3 regions of the Streptosporangium sp. NPDC000509 genome follow, and region 2 is predicted to be linked to each of the others. Evidence: riboswitches for the same ligand, from Rfam matches in the RefSeq annotation. Region 2 holds a riboswitch; each other region holds the start of a gene.
What was found. Region 2 has a riboswitch for cyclic di-AMP ahead of ACFY3D_RS13465 (C40 family peptidase). Riboswitches for the same ligand answer to the same signal wherever they lie in the genome.

Region 1 (7,896 bases), on a different contig from region 2:
AAAGGCGACAGGGAGTCGCGGAGCTTCTTCGCGTTAACGTCACTCAGGTCAATCTCATAGCTGGTGCCGTCAATCGCGAAGGCGACAGTCTCATTGGCCTCGCCCCCATCGAGGTCGTCGATGAGAATCTCCTGGATCTGCTTGGCCATCTACACAATCCTTTCGCGGAGTATTGTTTCATTCGCAAGCTAAACATATACCCGCGATCGAAGAGCGGCAATTCCAGGAGCTCGGCGATTCTCACAGGCAACCGAGACTCACCGGTCGAGCCTCCGGTGGATCAGCTCTTCTGCGACTCGGGGTCGGGCCGTTTTGCCGGACGTCGGCCGGCGGCTTCACTCCGAAGTAGCTTGACGACTCCGAAGATGAAGGCCCCGCCGACGACCGCCGGGGGTATCAACGCGGACAATACGTCGTACATTCGCCCTCGCTCCGCACCGTGGGTGGCTTTCTGGGGACCATGAAAATGTGGCGGCGGCTCTCCGGGCCTCGCGAGCGCACCCGATCGCTGGAACCGCCCATAGATGACCATAGCGCCACCGACCGGCGACACGCGCGCAGGGGCGACCATGCCGTCTTCCTCCAGCCTAATGCTTCTCTCCAGCTCTCTTACCGGTTGTGGTCGTAAAGGCACGAGGAAAAACCAGGTGGACGATCAGGTGATCATCATCGTCGCCGTAATACCAATGCCGCACGGCTTCCGCGCCGCTGCGCCATCGACCTCCCGGCGACGAAGTCCCTGCTGAAGGGGGCTGTCCGCCGGGATGAACAACACCTTGCCATGGAGCCTGAGATCGCCGCCGACGACTTCATCGCGAGAATGCCCTCCGTCGACAGAACGCCCGGACGGGGAGCTGCTCGCTTCATCACCTCGGTGTGAACCGATGTGACACAAGTGTATGGAACAAGACGGATCTTCAACACTTTCTTGCCAAGAGTACGACCCACTCTGGCACGGAGTACATAGTCGTAGACCGTATAACCACCAAACGCGATGCACTCCTCAGACAACCTCGCCAACACCGGGCGCCCCGATCCGGATCCGTAAGAAGGTCTTCACCGGCCGCCCCGAACACACGGCGGAAGGCGAAGAAGAGAATCCGACGCGAGGTCACCGAGGATGCCGGAGGCGCGCGGCGCCGACCATTCGGCGAGTAGTGCGCGAACCCCCGACGGGGACGGATCCGGCATTGACCCCTCATAGGGCGCCCAGGGCGGACGTGAGCCCGTTGTGGGCAACGTACGCGAATATTCCGGCGAGCGGGTCGAGACTCGGTCATAACTTCCCCCGCGTTGCTCAGGGCGCGGCAAATGGTTTTGAGGCTTCCGCGCCCCGGCCCCCGAGACCCTTACGGGCCCCTAAGGGCCCCCGTTTTCTCACCCGCGCACGAAAACGGGGCCGGCGGTTGAACCGCCGGCCCCGCTTATTCAGGGGACTACTTGATCTTGACGACGACCGTCCCCGCCACCTTGTCGTGCAGGGCCTGCTGCAGCGGCTTGTCCCACAGCAGCCACAGGACGTTCACGAGGCTGAAGATGTTGAAGAGGAAGCCGACGAAGGGGATCCAGCTCAGGAACTGCGGGCCGAAGAACACCCCGGCGCGCTTGACCGCCAGGTCGGAGCCGAGCCCGCCGGGCGGCAGGGCACTGCCGACCGGCACGACCTTGATGCCCATGACCATCTTGCCGACCGTCTGGCCGCCCCTGCTGAGCATGAGGAACTCGTAGGCCATGTAGATCGACGCGCTGACCAACGCGATGAGGAGCCCGGCGAGGAAGGTCCCGCTCCCCTCCGTGATCGACGTGCCGTCGAAGGTGGGGGCGGTCACCAGCATCGCGGTCAGCACCAGGCTGATGATGACCCCCGGGATCGCCAGGATGATCCCGTCGACCAACCTCGCCAGCAGACGCTGCCACCACTCCGCGAGCGGGGCGGGCGCTCCGGGAGGACCGCCGTACGGCTGGCCGTAGCCCTGCTGCCCGTACCCGGGCTGCTGGCCGTAGCCCTGCTGCCCGTAGTCGGGCTGCTGGCCGTAACCCTGCTGGCCGTACTGCTGCCCGTAGTCCGGCTGCTGACCGTAGCCGGGCTGCTGGGCCCCCTGCTGGCCGTAGCCCGACTGCTGGCCGTAACCCTGCTGGCCGTAACCGGGCTGGGACTGCTGGCCGTAGCCCGACTGCTCGTGGGACGCCTGCTGGCCGTAGCCGGGCTGCTGCTGCCCGTACGACCCCGTCCCGCCCTGCTGGCCGTACCCGCCGGTCCCGCCCTGCTGGCCGTAGCCGGGCTGCTGGCCGTAACCCTGCTGCTGGGACTGCTGGCCGTAGCCGGGCTGCTGCTGCTGCCCGTACGACCCCGTCCCGCCCTGCTGGCCGTAGCCCTGCTGCTGGGACTGCTGCCCGTAGTCGGACTGCTGGCCGTAACCCTGCTGACCGTAACCGGGCTGCTGGCCGTAGCCCTGCTGCCCGTAACCCTGACCGTAGCCGGGCTGGCTCTGTCCTGGGCCGGTGTTCGGCTGTGAGGCCTCCGACCGATATCCCATAACCGTTACGTCGGGATCGAGTTCGCCAGCGGCTCGACCCGCGTTGTGCTGTCCGTAATCCGGGTGTCCCGACGGTGTGCGATCGCGGTCGGGATCATCCTGTGGATACGGCGGCTGTCCGGTGCTCACCGCGTCACCTCACTTAGACTGCGCATGTGGCAAATGTCAGACGCACATGCTTGCTGCTGCACAAGGTATCGACATAGGTATCGACAGTCACCTTTCCGATCAGTCAGCTCCAAAGTCATCACAGTCGGGCTCACGTGTCAGGTGGAGCAACATCCGGGTGTTTCCCAAGGTGTTGGGCTTGACGTGCTCCAGATCGAGAAACTCCGCCACGCCCTCGTCGTAGGAGGCGAGAAGCTCCGCGTAGACCGCGGGGGCGACGGGCGTGCCCTGGATCTCGCGGAAACCGTGCCTGGCGAAGAAGTCGACCTCGAAGGTGAGACAGAAGACCCGGCGCAGGCCCAGCTCCGCGGCCGTGCGAATGAGGGCGGAGACGATCCGGTGGCCGATTCCCATCCCGCGACGGGTCGGATCGACGGCCACGGTGCGGATCTCGGCCAGATCCTCCCAGAGGACGTGGAGAGCCCCGCAGCCGATGACCGCCCCCTCCTTGTCGGTGGCGACCCAGAACTCCTGAACGTCCTCGTACAGGGTGACGGTGGCCTTCTCCAGCAGGCGGGGGCCGACGCCGCCGTAGGTGTCGACGAGCCGCCTGATCGCGCGGACGTCCGGGGTCCGGGCACGACGGACCGAGACCTCGGCGACCCCTGGGGCCCCTGTGGCCTTGACGATCTCCGCGACCTCGGCCGCCTCGGGCAGGGGCGGGTCAGGCTCCGCCCCCTCGGGTCCCGCGCGTCGCTCCCCGCCGCCCGGGGTGCGCACGACCGGCACGGGAGAATGCTCAGCAAGCTGCTCCATGACCGTTCAGCGTACGTCCTCACCGGTCTTCAATTACGGCTCCTCCTTAACTCGCGGCACACCCCCCTCACATGACCGCCGGTAATCGCTTTACCACACTGGGCGCGCGGCATCTCACGTGTGCCACAACTCACCTTTGGTACGGTCCCGGACCTGGGAAGACCTTCCCCACACCCCCGCCGGGGAGGTAAAGGCAGCGTAATGGCCATGTTGATCATATTGACATGTGATCTTTCCGTGACACTTCAGTTGCGGAACCTCCACTGAATTCGCAGTTCTGGTTGAGCAGGAACCACGGGTGCACTAATCTCCGTGCTCGATGTCAGAGACGTAAAAGCCTGACCCGCCGAATCCCTCACCACGGGGAACCGGGGACCCACCACGTCCTTGGGGGTGAATCCGAGTGCCAACGGCGCACTCGGTAGGGCTGCCTCCGGCCCGAACCCGTCAGCTAACCCGGTAGGCGGCCGAGGAGAGGAGCCCGTTGGTGAAGCGCGAGCGCGACCGCGGAGGAAAGAACGCGGGCGACGACGCCCGCCGTCGAGAACGCGCGCCGCGCGGGCTGCGCCGCCGCATGGCGGTGATCGGCCTGGCATTCGCCACCCTCACTCTCGGCACACCGACGGTCGCGGCCACCGCCGACCCCGAACCCAGCCTCCAGCAGCTGGCCAAGCAGGCCGAGAAACTGCACGAGGAGATCGGCGTCCTCGCCGAGCGGTACAACGGCGAGCGGGTCAAGCTCAGGCAGGCCCAGCGGGCCGCGGAGAGCGCCGAGAAGATCCTCGCGTCGAGCGAGTCGGAGCTGGCCTCCCGTCGCACCAAGGCCACCCTCCTGGCGCAGAGCACCTACATGTCGGGCGGCCTGAACTCCGGACTCGCCTTCACACAGGCGACGGACCCCGACACCTTCCTCGATCAGGCCACCACCAACTACGCGCTCCAGCAGCAGCAGAGCGAGGAGGTCGCCCAGGTCGCCCGGGCGATCGAGACCGCCGAGCGGGCGAAGGCCGGCGCCAAGGCGAGGACGGCGGAGGTCAAGAAGCTCCTGGTGGAGATCGACGGCAATCGGACCAAGATCGAGCGTCTGGTCGCGCGGGTCGAGAGCGACCTGTTCAGCGAGGTGCGTGCCAGGGCCGTCGGCAACAGGGGCGCCCGGGTGAAGACCAACGTGCCCATCGTGGGCAGCGGCAAGGCCGCGGAGGCGACCCGCTGGGCGCTCACCCAGCAGCTCAAGCCGTACGTCTGGGGCGCCGAGGGTCCCAACTCCTTCGACTGCTCCGGGCTGGTCATGTGGGCCTACCAGAAGGTCGGCATCAGCCTGCCGCACTACACCGGCGACCAGTGGACCGCCGGCACCCACGTCTCCAGGAAAGAGCTACGCCCCGGAGACCTGGTCTTCTTCTACAGCGACCTGCACCATGTCGGGATCTACATCGGCGCGGGCCTGATGGTCCACGCGCCCCGGACGGGTGACGTCGTCCACATCACCACGATCGACAACCGGCCCTTCGTCGGAGGCGTCCGCATCGCCGCCTGAGCGTGCCCCACCCCGCCCCACCCTGTCCTGCCCGCACGCGTGCCCGGCCCGACCTGCCGGGCACGCGTGCGGTGCCGTGTCAGATCAGGCGACGGCGTGCGGCCCAGGCGACGGCCTCGATCGCCGTGGCGACACCGATGCGGTCGCAGATGCCTCTCAGCCTGCGCCTGACGGTCCGCCCGCTGATGTCGAGGCGACGCCCCACCCGATCGACCGTGACACCCTTGGCGAGCTCAGCCAGCAGCACGAGGTCGTCATCGCTGAGACCGATATCGCTCATGCCCAGGGGGCTGTCGCCATGGCGTGAATCCACTTCTGGATATGCCATCAAGAGTCACTCCCCCCACTCTGGAAACCGGGTGCGAGACGCCGGAAATGAATACCGTCCGCCAGGAACGGTAAACGCCTTGTTCAAAGGTCGTCAAGTTCCGCTCTTCATAGCGCGCGTCCAGTATTGACATAGTAGGCGCTACATGAAGTACTCATGATATGTCAGTGCCTTTGCGGCTATGTCATGACCCATCCCGAGCACGAGCCGGCAGGCACCCCTGGCTGCGGTGATCGAAGTCCTGGCAGAACAAGGTTTCGCGGGAGCCCTCGCCCCGCCGGGCGCGCCGGAGCGGGTCCTCCGGAGATCCGGACTGCCCGCATTTCTCGGTAAAAACCGATCTCTTCCCGATAGTCTTCGGCGGCCATCACCATCCGCCACCTTGACGGCACGCCGCGAAAAAGACAGAAATATAGGGGTCGAGGAAGCAGCTTCGCGGCATTCGTGAAGTATCACGCGGTGACGATGGGACGCGAAAGCGATATTGGACGTGCTGGAAATGGATTTCTGATCCGCACGGAAAGGCGTCCGGCATTATGGGGGACCATGGGCGCGACGACCGTTTCCAGCCCTCCACTCTCGTTTCGTTCGTTTCGTCCGTTTCGTCGACGGCCCCGCGGCACTCACGGCGGTCTCACCACGCCACCACATGAAAACGGCGCCGGCCCCGGGCGGTGCCCGGGGCCGACGCCATCGCGAAATCCCTGCGTGCCGCCCTTCGCCGTGCTCAGGCGGTCGGCTTCACCAGCGGGAACAGGATGGTCTCGCGAATGTTCTTGCCGGTGAAGGCCATGATGAGACGGTCGATCCCGAGCCCCATGCCACCGGTGGGCGGCATCGCATATTCCAGGGCCGTGAGGAAATCCTCGTCAAGCTGCATGGCCTCCGCGTCGCCGCCCGCGGCGAGCAGGGACTGCTCGGTCAGGCGGCGGCGCTGCTCGATCGGGTCGTTCAGCTCCGAGTAACCGGTGCCCAGCTCGGTACCGAAGCCGATCAGGTCCCACTTCTCGGTGAGGAGGGGGTTGTCCCGGTGGTTGCGTGCCAGCGGGGAGGTCTCCAGCGGATAGTCCATGACGAACGTGGGCTGGATGAGCGTGTGCTCGACGAGGGCCTCGAAGATCTCCTGGACCAGCTTGCCCTGACCCCACTTGGCGTCCCAGTGGATCTCCCGCGCGTCCGCGAGCTTGCGGACGTGCTCCAGGGGCGTCTCGGTGGTGACCTCCTCGCCCAGCGCCTCGGAGACCGATCCGTACAGGGTGATCCGCGGCCACTTCGCCAGCCCGAGATCGACCTCCTGGCCCTGGTGGACGACGACGGAGTGGCCGAGGGCCGCTATCACGGCCTTCTGGATCATCCGCTGGGTCAGGTCGGCGATGTCGTTGTAGTCGAGATACGTGCCGTACGCCTCCAGCATCGTGAACTCGGGGTTGTGGGTGGAGTCGGCGCCCTCGTTGCGGAAGTTGCGGTTGATCTCGAAGACCTTCTCCAGGCCGCCGACCACCAGCCGCTTGAGGTAGAGCTCGATCGCGATCCGGAGGTAGAGCTCCATGTCGTACGCGTTGATGTGGGTCCTGAAGGGCCTGGCCGTGGCTCCGCCGTGGATCGGCTGAAGCATCGGCGTCTCGACCTCCAGGTAGCCCTCCTCGTGCCAGAAGTCGCGGACGGCCCGGACCACGGCGCTGCGGGTGTGGGCCATCTTCCTGGCCTCGTCGTTGACGATGAGGTCGACGTAGCGCTGACGGACCCGCGCCTCGGGGTCGGTGAGCCCGGCGTGCTTCTCCGGCATCGGGCGCAGGCACTTCGACGTGATCGCCCAGCGGTCGGCGAGGATGGACAGCTCGCCCCTGCGGGAGGTGATGACCTCGCCCTCGATGCCCACGTGGTCACCCAGGTCGACGTCGCGCTTCCACGCGGCGAGGGACTCCTCGCCCACCCTGTCCAGGGAGACCATGATCTGGAGATCGCCTGAGCCGTCGCGGATGGTGGCGAAGCAGAGCTTGCCTCCGGTCCTGGACAGCATCACGCGGCCGGTGACACCCACTTTGTCGCCCGTCGCGGTGTCAGCGGAGAGATCGGCGTATTTCTGGCGGATCTCGGCGTTGGTCGCGGTGCGCGGGAAGTTCACCGGATAGGGGTCGACGTCCTCGGAACGGAGGCGGTCGAGCTTCTCCCGGCGTACACGCATCTGCTCGGGCAGATCCTCGGCGGGGGTGGTCACGTCATCGGTCACAGTTCCAAAGGGTACCGATGCGGCGAACCCCGTGAGTTCCCCCCGTCCGGCACCGGGAGGGACTCTCCCGGTGCCCCGGCGTCCTCAGGGCGTGTTGCGGTGGTAGATCAGGCGCAGGCCGATCAGCGTGAGCCAGGGCTCGTGCATGTCGATCGAGCGGGCCTCGCTCACCACGAGCGGCGCCGCACCGCCGGTGGCGACCACGGTGACGTCGTCGGGGTCGTCGGCGAGCTCCGCCGCCATCCGCTCGACGATCCCGTCGACCTGACCGGCGAAGCCGTAGATGATGCCGGCCTGAAGCGCCTCGACGGTGTTCTTCGCGATCACGGAGCGAGGACGG
Region 2 (7,896 bases):
GCTGAGCTTCTGAGCGGTGGTCATCGCACGGATCCTTCTCTTGAGGTCTGGCTTACCCTTGGGTCCATTCTGCGTCGGACCGGGTAACGGGAAACTACTCCATCCATGCCGAAAACCGGCAGTGCTGGAGAAACAAAAACGCGCCTGGCGGCTCAGGTGAGCCGCCAGGCGCGTCGGGGTCGAGGGAGGCGGCTTCCTCAGCCGGCTACTCGGGCGGTGATGTCGTCGCCGATCTCGCGGGTGGTCCGGCCGGCCCGGCCGGCCGTCCGCTCGACCAGGTCGTCGGCGACGGCCTGCTCGACCCTGGTGGCCTCGGCGGTCATGCCGAGGTGGTCGAGGAGCATGGCGACCGACAGGATCGTGGCGGTCGGGTCGGCCTTGCCCTGGCCCGCGATGTCGGGGGCGCTGCCGTGAACCGGCTCGAACATGCTCGGCGCGGTGCGGTCGGGGTTGACGTTGCCGCTCGCCGCCAGGCCGATGCCGCCGGCGATCGCCGCGCCGATGTCGGTGAGGATGTCACCGAAGAGGTTGTCGGTGACGATCACGTCGAAGCGCTCCGGCTGGCTGACGAAGAACATCGAGGCCGCGTCGACGTGGCAGTAGTCGGTCTGGACCTCGGGATATTCCAGGCCGACGCGGTCGAAGGTGCGGGCCCAGAGGTCGCCGGCGTAGGTGAGCACGTTGGTCTTGTGGACCAGCGTCAGCTTTTTGCGGGGGCGGCCGAGCGCCTTGTCGAAGGCGTAACGCACGACGCGCTCGACGCCGTAGGCGGTGTTCAGCGACTCCTGGGTGGCGATCTCGTGCGGCGTGCCCCTGCGCATGACGCCACCCGCTCCGGCGTACGGACCCTCGGTGCCCTCGCGGATGACGATCATGTCGATGTCCTCGGGGCGGGATCCGCCCAGCGGCGTCTCGACGCCGGGGAAGAGCTTGACCGGGCGCAGGTTCACGTAGTGGTCGAGCTGGAAGCGGAGCTTGAGCAGCAGGTCGCGCTCCAGGATGCCCGGGGGCACGCTGGGGTCGCCGACCGCGCCGAGCAGGATCGCGTCGTATCCGCGCAGTTCGTCGAGGACCGGGTCCGGCAGGGTCTCGCCGGTTTCGTGGTAGCGCTTGGCGCCGAGGTCGTAGGTGGTGGTCTCCACCTTAGTGCCGACCGCTTCGAGGACCTTCAGCCCTTCGGCGACGACCTCGACTCCGATTCCGTCCCCGGGGATGACCGCCAGGCGAATGTTACGCGAATCCATGCAGGCACCTTACCGGTCCGTCTCGGCGATTGAACACCGGTCTCATTCTGCGGACGTGTTCGCACGACAGACCCTCTGATCGTTTTGTCCTTTTTTGCTGTGTATTGACCGTTTCGAGAGGTTTCGTTATGGTCCTCCCATTCACATCACTGCCTAATCCGTACGGGCCATCCCCTTACCGGGCCCGCACGGAGCCGGGGAACCACTCTTTACGGGATCTACCGCACCCCGGGAACACCGCTCCTCCCCCGGAGCGCGTTCCCGGTCGTCATCAGGCGGATCCCTTGGGGCGAATCAGCGCGTTCTCGCGCCGTAGGGCGGCCTCCACGCCCGAGCCCGACAGCTCACCCGGCCGGCCTTATGGAAGGAATCATCCTGTCCGGCACAGTTCTCCCCCGTGTCCTGTCCATCTCCGCCTCCCTGATCCTCGCCGGCGCCGCGGTGTGCGCGACCTCGACCGCCGCCCTGGCCGCCTCCCCGCCCCCCGCCCCCGGGCCCGCGGCGCTCAAAACCCCCACACTGAAGGAAACGCTGAAGGCGATGGACGTCAGGCCCGCCTGGCAGAAGGCCGTGCAGTGGGCCATGTCCAAGCGCGGAACGCCCTACGTCTGGGGCGGCACCGGCAACGGCGGCTTCGACTGCTCCGGCCTGATGCTCCGCGCCTACGGCGCCGCCGGGATCAAACTCCCCCGCGTCACCTACGACCAGTACGCCGCCTTCTCCAAGAAGATCGCCTGGAAGGATCTCAGACCCGGTGACCTGGTCTTCTTCAGCGGTCTCGGCCACGTCGGCATGATCACAAAGCCCGGCTACATGGTTCACGCCCCGCAGAGCGGCGACGTCGTCAAGGAGGAGAAGCTCAGCTCCTGGCGCCGCGCCGCCTTCTCCGGCGCGGTCCGCCCCGACCCGCAGGGGGTCCAGCTCGCCAAGCGGGTCGAGCTCGCGACCGAAGTCGTGCCCGGCGGATGAGACACGCCGGCGGATCGCCGCCGGGAGGCCGTGGAGGCCCCGGTGGCGGCGAGAACGGGTTCAGCGGGTGGGGGCACCACCGTTGTCCCTGCGGTCCAGAGCGGTCTGGAGCGCGTCGGTGGCCTCGTCCTCTGTCTCTTCGGGACGGTTCCAGGGATACATGTCGTACATGGCGAATCTCGTCTCGGTCGCACGCGAGCAAGGAAGGTGGTCAAGTCTCCGGTCGGGACTCCGACCAGGCCTGATGTCGAGGGTCCGGATCACGGACCGGCGACGGGGGCTTGGAGCCGGCAAGCGCCACGACACCGCGGCGAGTCGCCGGCCTGCCCCTGTCAGGCCTCGCCGCGGCAGGTAGGAATTACGAGAACCTGGCGCATTTCATTCCAGGTTACCTGCTCACGAAAACACCGTCTCGCCCGGCGTACACACTTCTCACATGCTGAGACGAGATGTGGCCGCCGCCCCGGTCATCGGGGCGGCGGCCACATCGGTGGACCACGGTCGTGTTTCCCGTACGTCCCCCGATCGGTCCTGGGTGATCGCATGTCGTCCTGGATCGGGAAGGGCCACCGACCCGCGACGACGCGGCACGCGCGGGAAACGGGGCTAGTCGGCCAGGTCGGCCGAGCGGCCGCTGTCGGCGCCGATCTCCGCGCCGATCTGGTCGATCACCTCGGCCGGGATCGCGGTGTCGACGGTGAGGGCGATCAGCGCCTTACCGCCCTTGGCGTCCCGGGCCACCTGCATCGAGGCGATGTTGATCGAGTGGTCGCCGAGGATACGGCCGACCACGCCGACGATGCCGGGACGGTCGGTGTAGGTGAAGAACGACAGGTGGTCGGTGGGCTCGATCTCCATCTGGTAGCCGTTGACCTCGACGATCTTCGTGATCTGCCTCGGCCCGGACAGGGTGCCGGAGACCGAGACCGTGCGGCCGTCGGCGAGGACGCCGCGGACCGTCACGACGTTGCGCCAGTCGGGGCTCTCGGAGCTGGTGACCAGCTCGACCGACACCCCCCGGTCCTTGGCCAGCAGCGGGGCGTTGACGTAGGTGACCGAGTCCTCGACCACGTCGGTGAAGACGCCCTTGAGCGCGGCCAGCTCCAGCACGCGGACGTCGTGGGAGGCGATCTCACCGCGCACCTCGACGTCGAGCTTGGTGGCGACCTCGCCCGCGAGGGCGGTGAACACCCGGCCGAGCTTCTCGGCGAGCGGCAGGCCCGGCTTGACGTCCTCGGCGACGGCACCGCCCTGGACGTTGACCGCGTCCGGCACGAACTCCCCGGCGAGGGCGAGCTTCACGCTGCGCGCGACCTGGGTGCCCGCCTTCTCCTGGGCCTCGTGGGTGGAGGCGCCCAGGTGCGGGGTGACGACGACCTGGTCGAGCTCGAAGAGCGGGCTGTCGGTGACCGGCTCCTTGGGGAACACGTCGATGCCGGCGCCGGCGACGCGGCCCTCCTTGATCGCGGAGTAGAGGGCGTTCTCGTCGATGATGCCGCCCCGGGCGACGTTGATGAGGCGCACGTTCGGCTTGACCGCGTGGAGCTCCCTGTCGCCGATGAGACCGATGGTCTCCTTGGACTTGGGCAGGTGCACCGTGATGAAGTCGGCCTCGCTCAGGGCCTCCTCGAGCGAGACCAGCCGGACGCCCATCTGCGCGGCGCGGGCCGGCTGCAGGTAGGGGTCGTAGGCGATCAGTTCGACGCCGAACGGCTGGAGGCGCTGCGCGACCAGCTGGCCGATCTTGCCGAGGCCGAGGATCGCGACGACCTTCTCGTCGAGCTCCACCCCGGTGTACTTCGAGCGCTTCCACTCGCCGCCCTTGAGCGCGGAGTGCGCCTGGGCGACGTTGCGGGCGGAGGCGAGGATGAGGGCGACGGTGTGCTCGGCGGCGCTGGTGATGTTGGAGGTCGGCGCGTTGACGACCATGACACCGGCCTTGGTGGCGGCCTCCACATCGACGTTGTCCAGGCCGACGCCCGCGCGGGCGACGACGCGGAGCCTGGGAGCGTTGGCGATCGCCTCGGCGTCGACCTGCGTGGCGCTGCGCACGATGAGCGCGTCCACGTCGGCGAGGGCGGGCAGGAACTGGGCGCGGTCGGCGCCGTCGGTGTGGCGGACTTCGAAGTCCGCGCCCAGAACCGCGAGACCAGCCTCGGAAAGTTCCTCAGCGACCAGTACGACGGGCTTGTTCACAGGCTGGATCCTTACTAGACGGTGAGGGGTGCACGGACCTCACGTAGTCTATCGGCGCTTGTGAACGCGTTCACGAGTGTCCCGCGATCCGAGACGCTTCGCGCCGTCGGTGAGCCCCTCGGAGAGGCTCCGGAGACTCGTGGGACGTGAGGGGACCTCGCGGCCCACGAGGCGATTACCCCTCCTTGACAGATCTCATGCACCAAAATTCAAGTTGGTCTTGATCCCAAGAAAACTTCGCTATTACCCTGATAAGCCGTGGTCCACTACCTATCGTTCCTCATATGAGCATCGGGAACCCCGCTCTCGGCAACGTGCTCGCGCAGCACGGCGACCCGCACCGGCTGCTTGCGGCGCTGGCCGAATGGGGACTCCTGGTTGCCGTGCGACCCGACCGATCCGTCGTGCTCGGCACGACCCAGGCCGGTGATCGTGTCCTGCTCGGATACACCTCGGCGGACACCTACGCGCGGCACCGCGGCAGCCACTCGCTGTCGGCGTGCGACGCCGACACCATCCTCGACATCCAGCGCGTCACCGGCGTGCGGGAGATCGTGATCGACGCGGCGGGTCCGGCGGCCGCGGCCGTGCCGATCGAGGACCTCCAGCGCTACCTGCTCTCGACGCGCAGCGGCCCCACGCCCGCGCTGTCGAGCGCGGCGCCGACGGCGTACGCGACCGGGGCGATGGCCACGGTCTCGCGTCCCGCGCCCGCGCGCCCGCAGAGAACACCGGTGCCGGCAGCGCCCTCCCAGCCGTGGATCCCGGCGCCTCGCCCGCACCTGTCGGGCCCGATGCAGATGGTGGACCCGGGATACCGCCGATGCGACCACCCGATCCTGCCCGCGCTGCGTGCCGCGATCTCACACCTGCTCGTCGACTATCCGCTCGTCCACCACGTGTGGATCTCCGAGGCCAGTACCTCCTCGGGCGCCCCGGGGATCATGCTGCATGTGAAGGTCCACATGTCGGCGGCCGAGGACGTGGTCAGGGACATCCATCGCGGGGTGCGCGCCAGGTTGCCACAGCTCGCCGCGAGCGAGGCGCCGATCCTGATGGCGAGGGTCGCCGACGCGCGCAGCGAGCAGCGGATGGTCGAGCTGGGCGCCCACGTGGTCTGCGCCGACGTCACCGACTGACCGGTCACCACGGTGCGTCCCACCGTGATGACGCACCGGAAAGGCGGTCCCGGAGAACGGCCGCGGACAAGGTGGCGCGAGAAGGCGCCTCCTCCTCCGTCACGAAACGTCACGGCCGCTAACCCGGTTTTCCGCATGTGCCGCATCGTTGCGGGTCAGAAGCCGTATCCGATCCGACAGGGCCGGGGCATCTCCGGTTCGGACGGCGGCACGGGGGCTAGCCGGTCCTGCGGGTCAGCGTCACCTTCGGCCGGGTGAACGCCCCCGCCACCAGGGCGGCCAGCACCGGCAGGCCGACCACCACGGCAGCGAGGAGGAGCCAGGGCATCTCGACCGTCGGCGACATCGGTGAGAAGGACGAGAGTTCGCCGGACCGGATGAGGACGGTCCCGGATACCCCGACCGTGAGGGGCCAGGTCGCGGCGATCCCCGTCACGCAACCGGCCACCGTGCCGATCAGGACACCGAGCCCGGCGATGAACCCGGCCTGCCCGGCGACGACCAGCCGGTGCGTGCCCGGCGGCGCCCCGACCGCGGCCATCGTCGCGAGATCGGGACGCATGTCGGCCGCGGCGAGCCCGGTGGCGACGAAAGTGCCGCCGAGCACCAGGACGAGCGCCGCCCCCAGGAGCAGCACCAGCCGGGAGGTGTTGTCGTCCTGGAATCCGCTCGTGACATCGACGCGGATTTCTGCCTTGGGAAGCGCCGTCATGAGATCCCACTCCAGCGTCGCCGCCTGCTTGGCGGTGAGCCTGTGCGAAGCCGGCTCGATGTACAGGACGCGCGGTTCGGCTCTCAGCCCGGCGTTCTCCGCGACGGAGAGCGGCAGCACCACCACACCGTACCCGAGGTCGGCAGGACGGGCCAGGACGGCGGGAACCGCGATCTCGACGGGCTCGGCTTCCCCTCTCCTCCCTTCCAGGATCAGAGTGATCTTTCCGTTCCGTACCATCCCGGGGTCGAACACCACGGCCTTGCCCGAGGCGAACGCGGCCCCGGCCGCCGGGTCCCGCCGTCCCTGCACGAGGGTGAGCAGCCGCTCGCCCCCGATCGGAAAACCCGCGACGGAGTACTGCGGCCCGTACTCGTCGGCTCGCTGGATCGCCATCTCGACGCTTTCCCCTTCGGCGTTCCTGAGCTTGGCGGCCTCGATGAGTGGCACACCGGGCAACCTCCGCTCGACGACGGTCTTCAGCGCGCTCCAGCGGTCGGCGTCGAGTCCCTCGCTGTCGATCCTCGTGGTTCCCGCTGGAGCGATCGCCTGGAAGGCGTCCCGGCGCTGGGCGAAGGAGCTGGTGGTCGCGATGCCGGCCACGACAACCGTGGCCGTGGCGGTCATGACCGCCGCGACCGCGGACGCGGTGCGAACGCGGTGGCGGGCGGCGTCGCGGGCGGCCAGGCGTAAGGGCAGCGAAAGCCGCGCGACCAGGCTCGCGGCCCCCTTGACCAGCCTCGGCGCCAGCGCGACCAGTCCCAGCTGCGTCAGGACCGCGGCGACGAGAACCCAGATCACGTCGTACCTGACGGCGAAGACGGTAGCCGCGATCCCCGCGGCGACCAGGACCAGGCCGAGCAGCGGGCGGCCCACCCGGTCACGCACCGCGCTCCGGCGCCCGCCGATCACCGCCGCCGCGTCCTGCCTGGCCGCCTGCACCGCGGGGATCAGGGCCGCGATGAGCCCGCTGCCCGCCCCGAGCAGAGCGACGGCCACGACCGGAATCCAGGGGATCTCCAACGGGCCGACCACTCCGACCAGCCTGCCGGCCCCCAGCGCGGCCGAGAGCGCGACCAGGCCCAGGCCCAGGATCAGTCCCGCGAGCGCGGCCCCGCCGCCGAGGACGACGCCGTCGGCCAGGACGATGAGACGCAGGTGGCCCGGAGCACCGCCCTGCGCGGTGATCAGTGCGAGTTCCCTGCGACGGCGGCGCAGGCCGACCGCGAAGGCGGGGCCGGCGAGCAGCACCACCTCCAGCACGATCATGACCGCGGCCAGCCCGATCGCCACGGTCCTGTCCACCTCATAGGAGTCAGGGATGAAGAGCCAGACGCGGTCGGGCGGATCCTCGATGACGGCGCGGGACCCGGCCAGCAGCCCGGCCGCGTTCAGCCGCTGGACGGCGGCCCAGGTGACCGGCTCCGGCGTGTCGGCCAGCCAGCCGGTGCCGTGAAGGCCATGGTCGGCGAAGAGCAGGGTGCCGGGGAGTCCGACGATCTCCGCTGTGCGGGTCCGGTGCGGGTGCTCGACGACGCCGACGACCCTCATCGCCTTCCTGTCCCGCGTGACCTGCAGCGGGGTATCGAGGCGGGCTCCCCTCTCCAGGATCTCCGGAGTCACCGCGATCTCCTGG
Region 3 (7,896 bases), on a different contig from region 2:
CGACGAACTCCACTCGTGGAACGAGATCATCGCCCCGCTGCATCCCTCGGACTGGAGGGCCCGCGTCATCGAGGTGCCGATGCTGAGCCGCCTGGTCGCCTCGCGTCTGTCCCTGGGTGACGGTCCCGCCGAGCTGATCCTGGAGTCCGTCGCGGTCCCCCCGGCCAGGACCCTGGGAGGGCTGGTCAGGGACTGTCCGATCACGGTCTACTCCGACGGCCTGATGAGCTACGGCCCGACCCGCGACCCGCTGCCGTCGGAGATCTCCGGGCGGATCACCCGCCTGCTCCACCTCGACCTGGTGCCCGGCCTCACGCCGTTGCTGTTGTCGGAGTACGGGGTTCCCGCCGAGTCCCTTCCCGGCCGGGCCTTCCTCGACGTGATCGGGAAGGTCGGCGGGGAGACCGGGGACGCGCGTTCGGGCCGGGCGATGATTCTCGGACAGTATCTGTCCGCCCTCGGCATCCTCACCCCCGAGGAGGAGGCGCGACTGCACGCCGACATGCTGCGCGGCCTCGTCGCCCGGGGATTTCGCGGCGTGCTGTTCAAGCCCCACCCGGTCGCCGGGCGCAGGCACGCCCAGCGGCTGCGCGAGACGGCCGCCGAGCTGGGCGTCGAGCTCGACGTGGTGGCGGAGACCGTACCCGCCGAGTCGTGCTTCGCCGGGCTGAGGCCCGAGCTCGTGGTCGGCTGCTTCTCCACCGCCCTGATCACCGCGAGCCGGTACTTCGGGCTCCCGGTGGCGACGTCGGGCGTCGAATCGGTCCTGGAGCGGCTCACCCCGTACGAGAACAGCAACCGGATCCCGGCCACCATCGCCGACGCCCTGCTGCCGCGCCTGTCGGCGGACGGCTCGCTGGAGGAACCGCCGCCGGTGGATCTTCCCACCCTGGTGAGCGCGGTCGGCTACTGCATGCGGGCCGAGGTGTATCCGGGGCTTCGCGAGAGCGCCACCGCCTACCTGGAGGCGCACGGCACCGCCCGCTACTTCAAGCGCCAGCGTCTCGGCGCCCTGGATCTGATCACCGCTCCCCCGGCCGCCGCCCCCAGGGAGCGGAGCCCGCTGGGCAGGCTCCGCGACCGCCTGTCGAAGGCGCTCCCCTAGGGAGAAGGTCGGGTAACCACGCAGAGGCGTTGATCGACATAGGACGCGGCCAGGCCGATCCGTTGCGAACCGCGGTTTCACCCGGTGGCCGGACATCGCCCGGCCCCTACCCCGACCGGTGCTCTAGAGTCGGCCGAACCCCTTGAGGTAGCGGCGCATCCGGCGCTTGGCGCGGTAGCCGACGCGCAGCATATTCGGCGGCACCTCCACGCGCATGCGGGCGCGGCGGCGGGCGGTGGTGTACTCGGGACCTTCGAGCAGGGACATCGCCGGGGCGAGGCGGCCCGAGCGAGCCTTTCCCACCAGGGAGACCATCCGCGACACCCAGTCGCTCTCGCCACCGGGGTGGAAGTAGTTGACCTTGCACCAGGCGTCGTCCGGGTGCAGGAAGCGCCCGGCGGAGAGGTCGTCGAGGGTGCCGAGCAGGCCGCTGTCCTCGAAGACCAGATTGATCATCTCGGCGCCGACCCCGAAGTCCGACAGCACCAGGAGCGGTACCTTCTGGGCGATCGCCTCCAGCGCGGCGGTCGAGCTGACGGTGACGAAGCCCACCGCGTGGGCCAGGTGCTCGTGCATGGGCCCCACCGCGAAGCGCACGGCCTCGGCGCGCACCCGGCCCTCCTCGGCGAGCGACTGCCACAGGCGCTGGTAGTGGTAGCGCTCGTTGTGGGTCTGACGCTCGGTGTCCAGGGCCCGAAGCTTGACGACGACGTCCAGGTCGGGCCGCTTTGCGGCCAGCTCGGCCAGGGCGAGCAGGACGCGTTCGCGCTCCTCCCTGCGTTTGGGCACCTTGGCCTGGGTGGCGAACACCACCCGGTCGCGCGGCCCGGTGGCGGCGATCTCCGCGTCACCGCGCAGGAACGGCAACCTGGCCAGCCCGATCTGGCCGCCCCCGCCCAGTCTGGCGCCGATCTCGGAGAACTCCTCGACCTCCCGGCCGCTGTGCAGCACGAACAGGTCGCATCCGCTGCGGAACAGCCACGCCTTCTCGGTGGCGGGGACGGAGATGCCCGGCAGCCCCGAGACGAACACCGGCCGGGGCCGCAGCCCGGTCAGCACGTCTGCGGTCAGCACGTCCACCACCGGTCCCGTACAGGCGACGAGCACCACGTCGGGTCTGAATCGTTCGGCGGCCCGGCGCAGCGCGCGGGCCGACAGCACCGGCGGGTCTGCCGCCGAGCCCGCCACGGCGGCGTGGATCTGCGCCGGCGAAGGGGTGATGGGGGTGCGGACGACCGCCAGTTCCGACTCACAGCCTGCGGGCAGGTCCCGCAGCAGACAGGCCGCCCACTTCAGGTAGGAGTCGGAGTCGGCCACGGCCAGGACCTTCAAAGAAAACCTCCGGCGGGGAATTCCCCGGTTTCGTGTGCGGGCACGGTGTGCGTGGCGCGAGCGGCGAGCCCGCCCGGCCTCGGCCGTCGGGTCATGACCCGGTGACTCCCGTGTCGTGATGGGCGAACCTCGACAGGTGGGAGCGCAGTGACGGCGCCGCCTCGGCCGTCCACCACTCGTCGGGAACGTCCACCGTCTCCACGGCGACCCCCCGGGCCGAGAGCAGGACCCGCAGGGAGGTGACCGCGGTGGACGGCAGGCTCAGCACCCGCTGCTCGGCGGCCAGGCCGCGCAGGGTCATCTCGGCGGGGATCCCGCCGTCGTAGACGGTGATTCCCGGCTGCTCCCCGACCCGGGCCAGGTCGCCGGGGTCCTCGCGGCGGTGCGGGAAGTAGGCCACCGGCTCGGCCGATCCGAGCCCGGCCAGCCAGCCGAAGTAGCGTTCGCGGTGGATCAGGCCGTTGCGGACCAGCGAGGTGCCGAGGACGACGGTGCGCTCGGCGGGGCGGGGCCTTCGCAGCGGCTGGGATCGCAACCAGGCGAAGTCGTGGGTGACCAGCTCGACTCCCCTGGCACGTACGGCCTTCGCCAGGTCGGAGGGCACCGGCAGCGCGGTGAAGATCGACAACCGCCCCGCGCGGGCGGCGGCGCGCAGCCTGAGCCCGGCCGCCGTGGCGAGGACGGTCCTGAGCCTTCCCGTCTTCCCCCTCGCCCTCAGCAGGGGCGTTCCCGTCCTGCCGGTGAGCAGTTCCAGGAGCCTGATGGTGGCGAGCCCGTCGTCGACGATCACGATCCGGCCGGGGGACGCGGTGAGCCAGCGGAACTGGACCTTGCCGGAGAAGGCGTCGCCCACCGCCCAGGTCTCCCCCCGGCGCGGCCGGGGCATGTCCGGGCGCGCCGGGGTGAGCTCAAGCCCTCTCGGCAGGGTGAGGCGGCCGAGTTCGCGGCCTGTCACGGCCAGCGGGCGGAGTTTCGCCCGGGGGACGAGATGGCTGCGAGCGCCGAGCAGCCCGGCATGGTGGGCCTCCACCGCGCAGAGCATCTGCAGCGGGGATTCCACCCAGGCGATGGCCGAATCCTGCTCCCGCGCGTGGTCTCGACCGTCCTCCACGCCGGGCGATGACCCGTTCACGACTGGCACAACCTAACCCGGTGGCCTTAAGGAGCAGGGAACTGCGGGTGAACAACCGACCACGCGAGATTGCAGATGATCTCTCTGGTCTTTACCTCTCCGCCGCCACCGTCCGAGATCGGATACGACCGGATGTCCGTCGGGCGGGCCGGCGTCGGCGGGGCCACGACGATTCATCGTCGCGGGCCGGGCGGGGAGGCGCCGGCCGTGGACCCCGATCATCTGGAGGCCGCGAGAACCTCCTCGGACATGGTCGTGAGCCGCCGGGTCCCGTGCGCGCTCTCCGGCACTTCCATGGGAGAACTCCTACCATCCGCATACTTTTTACCATCGAATACTTGTTCTAAAAAATGGTGATTATACGATCTTCGACGGAGGGTCTCCCCTCGCGCGATAGCACACCCTGGCCGACGCCTCGCGGACGGGTCGGGAAAACCCGGATCGCCGTGAAAGTGGGGGATCCCGGACGTCCCTCCACCCCCGGAGGGAGGTGCGCCCGGCGCCGGAGGGACGTGATCGACTCCTCTCTCCCTCGCCAGGCGGCACCCCGCCGTACCCCCTCATTTGGGACGTATTACCAAGTCAGAGCAATGTGTCCCACTTGTAATCGTCTGCCGGGTTGTCGTACGTTCGTCCTGTTCATGGCAATTGTCTAGGTCTATACAGATCTGTGCATTGCCGTCACATTGCCCGACCGCGCTCCACCCGGCGGAACCTTCCGCCGTCGGTGAGCACGGCCGCCGAATCCGCGAAGTCTGCGGAACCGGGGAACCACGTTCCTGGGGTGAATCAACGCACTCATGCGTCGTAGGGCACTTCCCAGCCCGAACCCGTCAGCTAACCCGGTAGGCGGTATGGAAGCGAAGCAAGGAGTCGAACCCCCGCATGACCAAGCATCGCCTCACCTCCACCCCCCGCGCCGTCTGCGCCGTCCTGGGCGCCTGCGCCGTCCTCGCGACGGGCACCACCGGCGCGGCTCTGGCCGACAGCCACGGCGTCGTGAACGCACCGCCCGCCGACACCCGCGCGCAGGACGCCGGGGCCGCGAAGACCTCCCTGCAGGTCATCGCCGAGAGCCTTCCCAAGGTCTCCGCCGCACAGATCCTGGACATCGCCTCCAAGCAGATCGGTGTCCGCGAGAACGCCCAGGGCGGTGGAACCAAGTTCCAGTCCTGGTACGTTTCGAGCCCTCGCGCCAAGGAGACCATGGCCCGCGACGGCGGCAAGAGCGTGTACGAGTACGCCAACGCCCCCTGGTGCGCGATGTTCGTCTCCTGGGTCGGCGAGACGGCCGGCATCCGCCCCACGATGGGCTGGGACGCCTACACCGTCACCCACGCCAAGTGGTTCAAGAACAACGGACACTGGGGCACCGTCCCCACTCCCGGCGCCGTCGTCTACTTCGACTGGGCCGGCGGCAAGAGCATCGAGGGCATCGACCACGTCGGCTTCGTGAAGAAGGACAACGGGAACGGCACGATCACCACGATCGAGGGCAACACCGGCAACGGCGTCGTCGAGGAGCGCGTCAGGCCCGTCTCCCAGGTCGTCGGTTACGGCTACCCGGTCTACTCGGACTGACCTCCGGCCACCCCGGCCCCCGCCGGTGAACGCGGACCGGTCATCACACTCCCAGGGGCACCGCTCGTTCGAGCGGTGCCCCTGACGATATTCCATATTCCACCCCGCCCGCCCCTCCCTCTCCCCTCCGCGAGCCCCGCACGGCCACGAAATGCCCCAACTGGTATGCCCGTGAGGTGGGAGCGCTCCCAATCACCCTTGTGGGAGGTATGTCAACCTTTCACACCAAAAGTCCCACCTAAAGCGGCTGGATGTAACGGTTGAGTTTCGGCATATTGACGTCCTGGTTGCCCATCGTCCACTCTTCGTGGGAGCGCTCCCAAAAGCACATTGAGGAACGATCTCGTCGCGACGACCGCGTTTGTCGGGGACCGGTTCGCGATGTCGCCTCCCAATGAAGTTCGGGCGACCACCTGAGAGGGGTCCGGAATGTTGAACAACAAGCGACACGGCAAGCTCGCCGCCGTCGCGGTCATGGCGGCCACCGCCCTGGCCATCACGTCATGCAGCTCCAGCGAGCCGGCGGCACCCGCCGCGGAGGGCGGTTCCTCCGCCCCGGCCGAGCCGGTAACCATCACCGTGCACACCTTCGGTGGCGGTGAGAACTTCGGCTACGACAAGGCCGTGGAGACGTGGAACGCGGCGAACCCGAACATCCAGGTCAAGTACCAGAACCTGACCGACCGTTTCGAGGACGTCTACCTCCCGCAGCTGCTCCAGCGCCTGCAGGCGGGCAGCGGCGCGGCCGACATCATCGCCCTGGACGAGGGCGCGATGGGTCTCATGAAGGCCCGCCCGCAGTTCTTCACCGACCTCGCCGAGTACGGGCTGGACAGCCGTAAGGCCGACTTCCCCGCAGCGAAGTGGGACAACGGCATCAACGCCGACAACAAGCTCTTCGCCCTGGGCACCGACATCGGTGGCATGACCATGTGCTACCGCAAGGACCTGTTCGAGAAGGCGGGCCTGCCCACCGACCGCGAGGAGGTCGGCAAGCTCTGGCCGGACTGGAACGCCTTCAAGGCGATCGGTGAGAAGTTCAAGGCCGCCAACCCCGGCAAGACCGATCCCAAGTTCCTCGACGGCCCGAACACGCTCTACAACGTGATCCTGTCGCAGGAGGCGCCGAAGAACGGCAACGTCGCCTACTTCGACAAGAACAACCAGCTCATCATCGAGAGCAACCCGGCCATCAAGACCTCCTTCGACACGGTGAAGGACTTCAGCGAGGCCGGTCTGACCGCCAAGCTCGCCTCGTTCACCCCGCCGTGGAACGCCGCGATCAAGAAGGGCGCCTTCGCGACCATGGGCTGCCCTGCCTGGATGCTCGGCGTGGTCTCCGGTGCGGCCGGTGACGACAACAAGGGCAAGTGGGACGTCGCGGCCGTGCCCGGCGGCGCGGGCAACTGGGGTGGCTCCTACCTCGCGGTTCCCAAGCAGAGCAAGCACCCCAAGGAGGCCGCCGAGGTCCTGAACTACCTCACCGGCAAGGAGGGCCACGTCATGGCCTTCCAGGAGGCTGCGGCCTTCCCGAGCTCCATCCCCGCCCAGCAGGACCCGGCGGTCGCCGACCTGAAGAACCCGTTCTTCAACGACGCGCCGACCGGTCAGATCTTCGGTGCCTCGGTCAAGGACCTGCTGCCCGTCTTCCTCGGCGAGAAGCACGCCCAGGTCAAGACCGCGGTGGAGAAGGTCCTCGAGGGCATGGACCAGGGTTCGGTCCCCTACGACCAGGCCTGGACCAAGTTCCTTGAGGCCGGCGTCAAGGCAGCGGGCTGATCCCCGTACCGCCCCGCATCGGCCCGGCTGTGGCGATCCCGCAGCCGGGCCGGTCGCCTGCCCCCGCTGAAAGGCTCTGACCGATGACACTGCACGTCGACTCCCCGGCCGCGCCGCCACGGCCCGGCCCCCGCCGGTCCGGCGGGCGCCGCGGACCGAAGCAGGGCGGTGGGTGGTCTCGCTTCGACCTCCGGGCGACCCCCTACTTCCTCGTATCCCCGTACTTCCTGCTTTTCGCCGTCTTCGGCGTCTTCCCCCTCGGCTACACCCTCTGGGTCTCCCTGCACGACTGGGAGCTCGCCGGAGACAAGACTCTCGTCGGCCTCGACAACTACATCGAGCTGATCACCGACGAGGCCTTCTGGAACGCGGTGATCAACACCCTCGGCATGTTCGTCATGTCGACGATCCCGCAGCTCGTCCTGGCCCTCCTGCTGGCCAACGCGCTCAACAAGCGCATCCGGGGACGGCTCTTCTTCCGCCTCGGCGTACTGCTGCCGCTGATCACCTCCGTCGTCGCCGTCGCCGTCGTCTTCACCCAGCTCTACGGGCGCGACTACGGCATGATCAACTGGTTCCTGAGCTTCTTCGGGGTCGACGCGATCAACTGGCAGAACGAGAAGTGGTCCGCGTGGATCGCGATCTCCACGATGATCGACTGGCGCTGGACCGGCTACAACTCGATCATCCTGCTCGCCGCCATGCAGACCATCCCCAAGGACCTCTACGAGGCCGCCGCCATCGACGGCGCCACGCCCAGGCGGCAGTTCTGGCAGATCACCATCCCGATGCTCCGCCCGACGATCATCTTCGTCGTCTTCATCTCCACCATCGGCGGCCTGACGCTGTTCACCGAGCCGGTCATGTTCGACGGCAACCCGACGATGAGCGGTGGCGCCACCGGCCAGTACCAGACCGTGGCGATGTTCATCGTCAAGGAGGCATTCCGCGACTTCGACTTCGGCTA

Region 1: another riboswitch for cyclic di-AMP. It lies ahead of ACFY3D_RS11300 (NlpC/P60 family protein); the one in region 2 lies ahead of ACFY3D_RS13465 (C40 family peptidase).
Region 3: another riboswitch for cyclic di-AMP. It lies ahead of ACFY3D_RS23770 (CHAP domain-containing protein); the one in region 2 lies ahead of ACFY3D_RS13465 (C40 family peptidase).

Annotation. Positions count from the first base shown of each region.
Region 1 covers NZ_JBIAYX010000005.1:119,860-127,755, reverse strand. The annotation lists gene ACFY3D_RS11315 (Lsr2 family protein) at 1-149, opposite strand, end outside; gene ACFY3D_RS11310 (RDD family protein) at 1,437-2,537, opposite strand; gene ACFY3D_RS11305 (amino-acid N-acetyltransferase) at 2,766-3,335, opposite strand; cyclic di-AMP (ydaO/yuaA leader) riboswitch at 3,796-3,943, shown strand; gene ACFY3D_RS11300 (NlpC/P60 family protein) at 3,949-4,998, shown strand; gene ACFY3D_RS11295 (LuxR C-terminal-related transcriptional regulator) at 5,078-5,278, opposite strand; gene lysX (bifunctional lysylphosphatidylglycerol synthetase/lysine--tRNA ligase LysX) at 6,054-7,556, opposite strand; gene ACFY3D_RS11285 (type III pantothenate kinase) at 7,641-7,896, opposite strand, start outside.
Region 2 covers NZ_JBIAYX010000006.1:188,407-196,302, reverse strand. The annotation lists gene ACFY3D_RS13475 (branched-chain amino acid aminotransferase) at 1-24, opposite strand, end outside; gene ACFY3D_RS13470 (3-isopropylmalate dehydrogenase) at 198-1,244, opposite strand; cyclic di-AMP (ydaO/yuaA leader) riboswitch at 1,400-1,617, shown strand; gene ACFY3D_RS13465 (C40 family peptidase) at 1,605-2,213, shown strand; gene serA (phosphoglycerate dehydrogenase) at 2,820-4,409, opposite strand; gene ACFY3D_RS13455 (hypothetical protein) at 4,694-5,548, shown strand; gene ACFY3D_RS13450 (FtsX-like permease family protein) at 5,766-7,896, opposite strand, start outside.
Region 3 covers NZ_JBIAYX010000013.1:34,848-42,743, reverse strand. The annotation lists gene ACFY3D_RS23785 (polysialyltransferase family glycosyltransferase) at 1-1,105, shown strand, start outside; gene ACFY3D_RS23780 (DUF6716 putative glycosyltransferase) at 1,229-2,437, opposite strand; gene ACFY3D_RS23775 (hypothetical protein) at 2,529-3,569, opposite strand; cyclic di-AMP (ydaO/yuaA leader) riboswitch at 4,298-4,436, shown strand; gene ACFY3D_RS23770 (CHAP domain-containing protein) at 4,455-5,150, shown strand; gene ACFY3D_RS23765 (extracellular solute-binding protein) at 5,580-6,929, shown strand; gene ACFY3D_RS23760 (sugar ABC transporter permease) at 7,013-7,896, shown strand, end outside.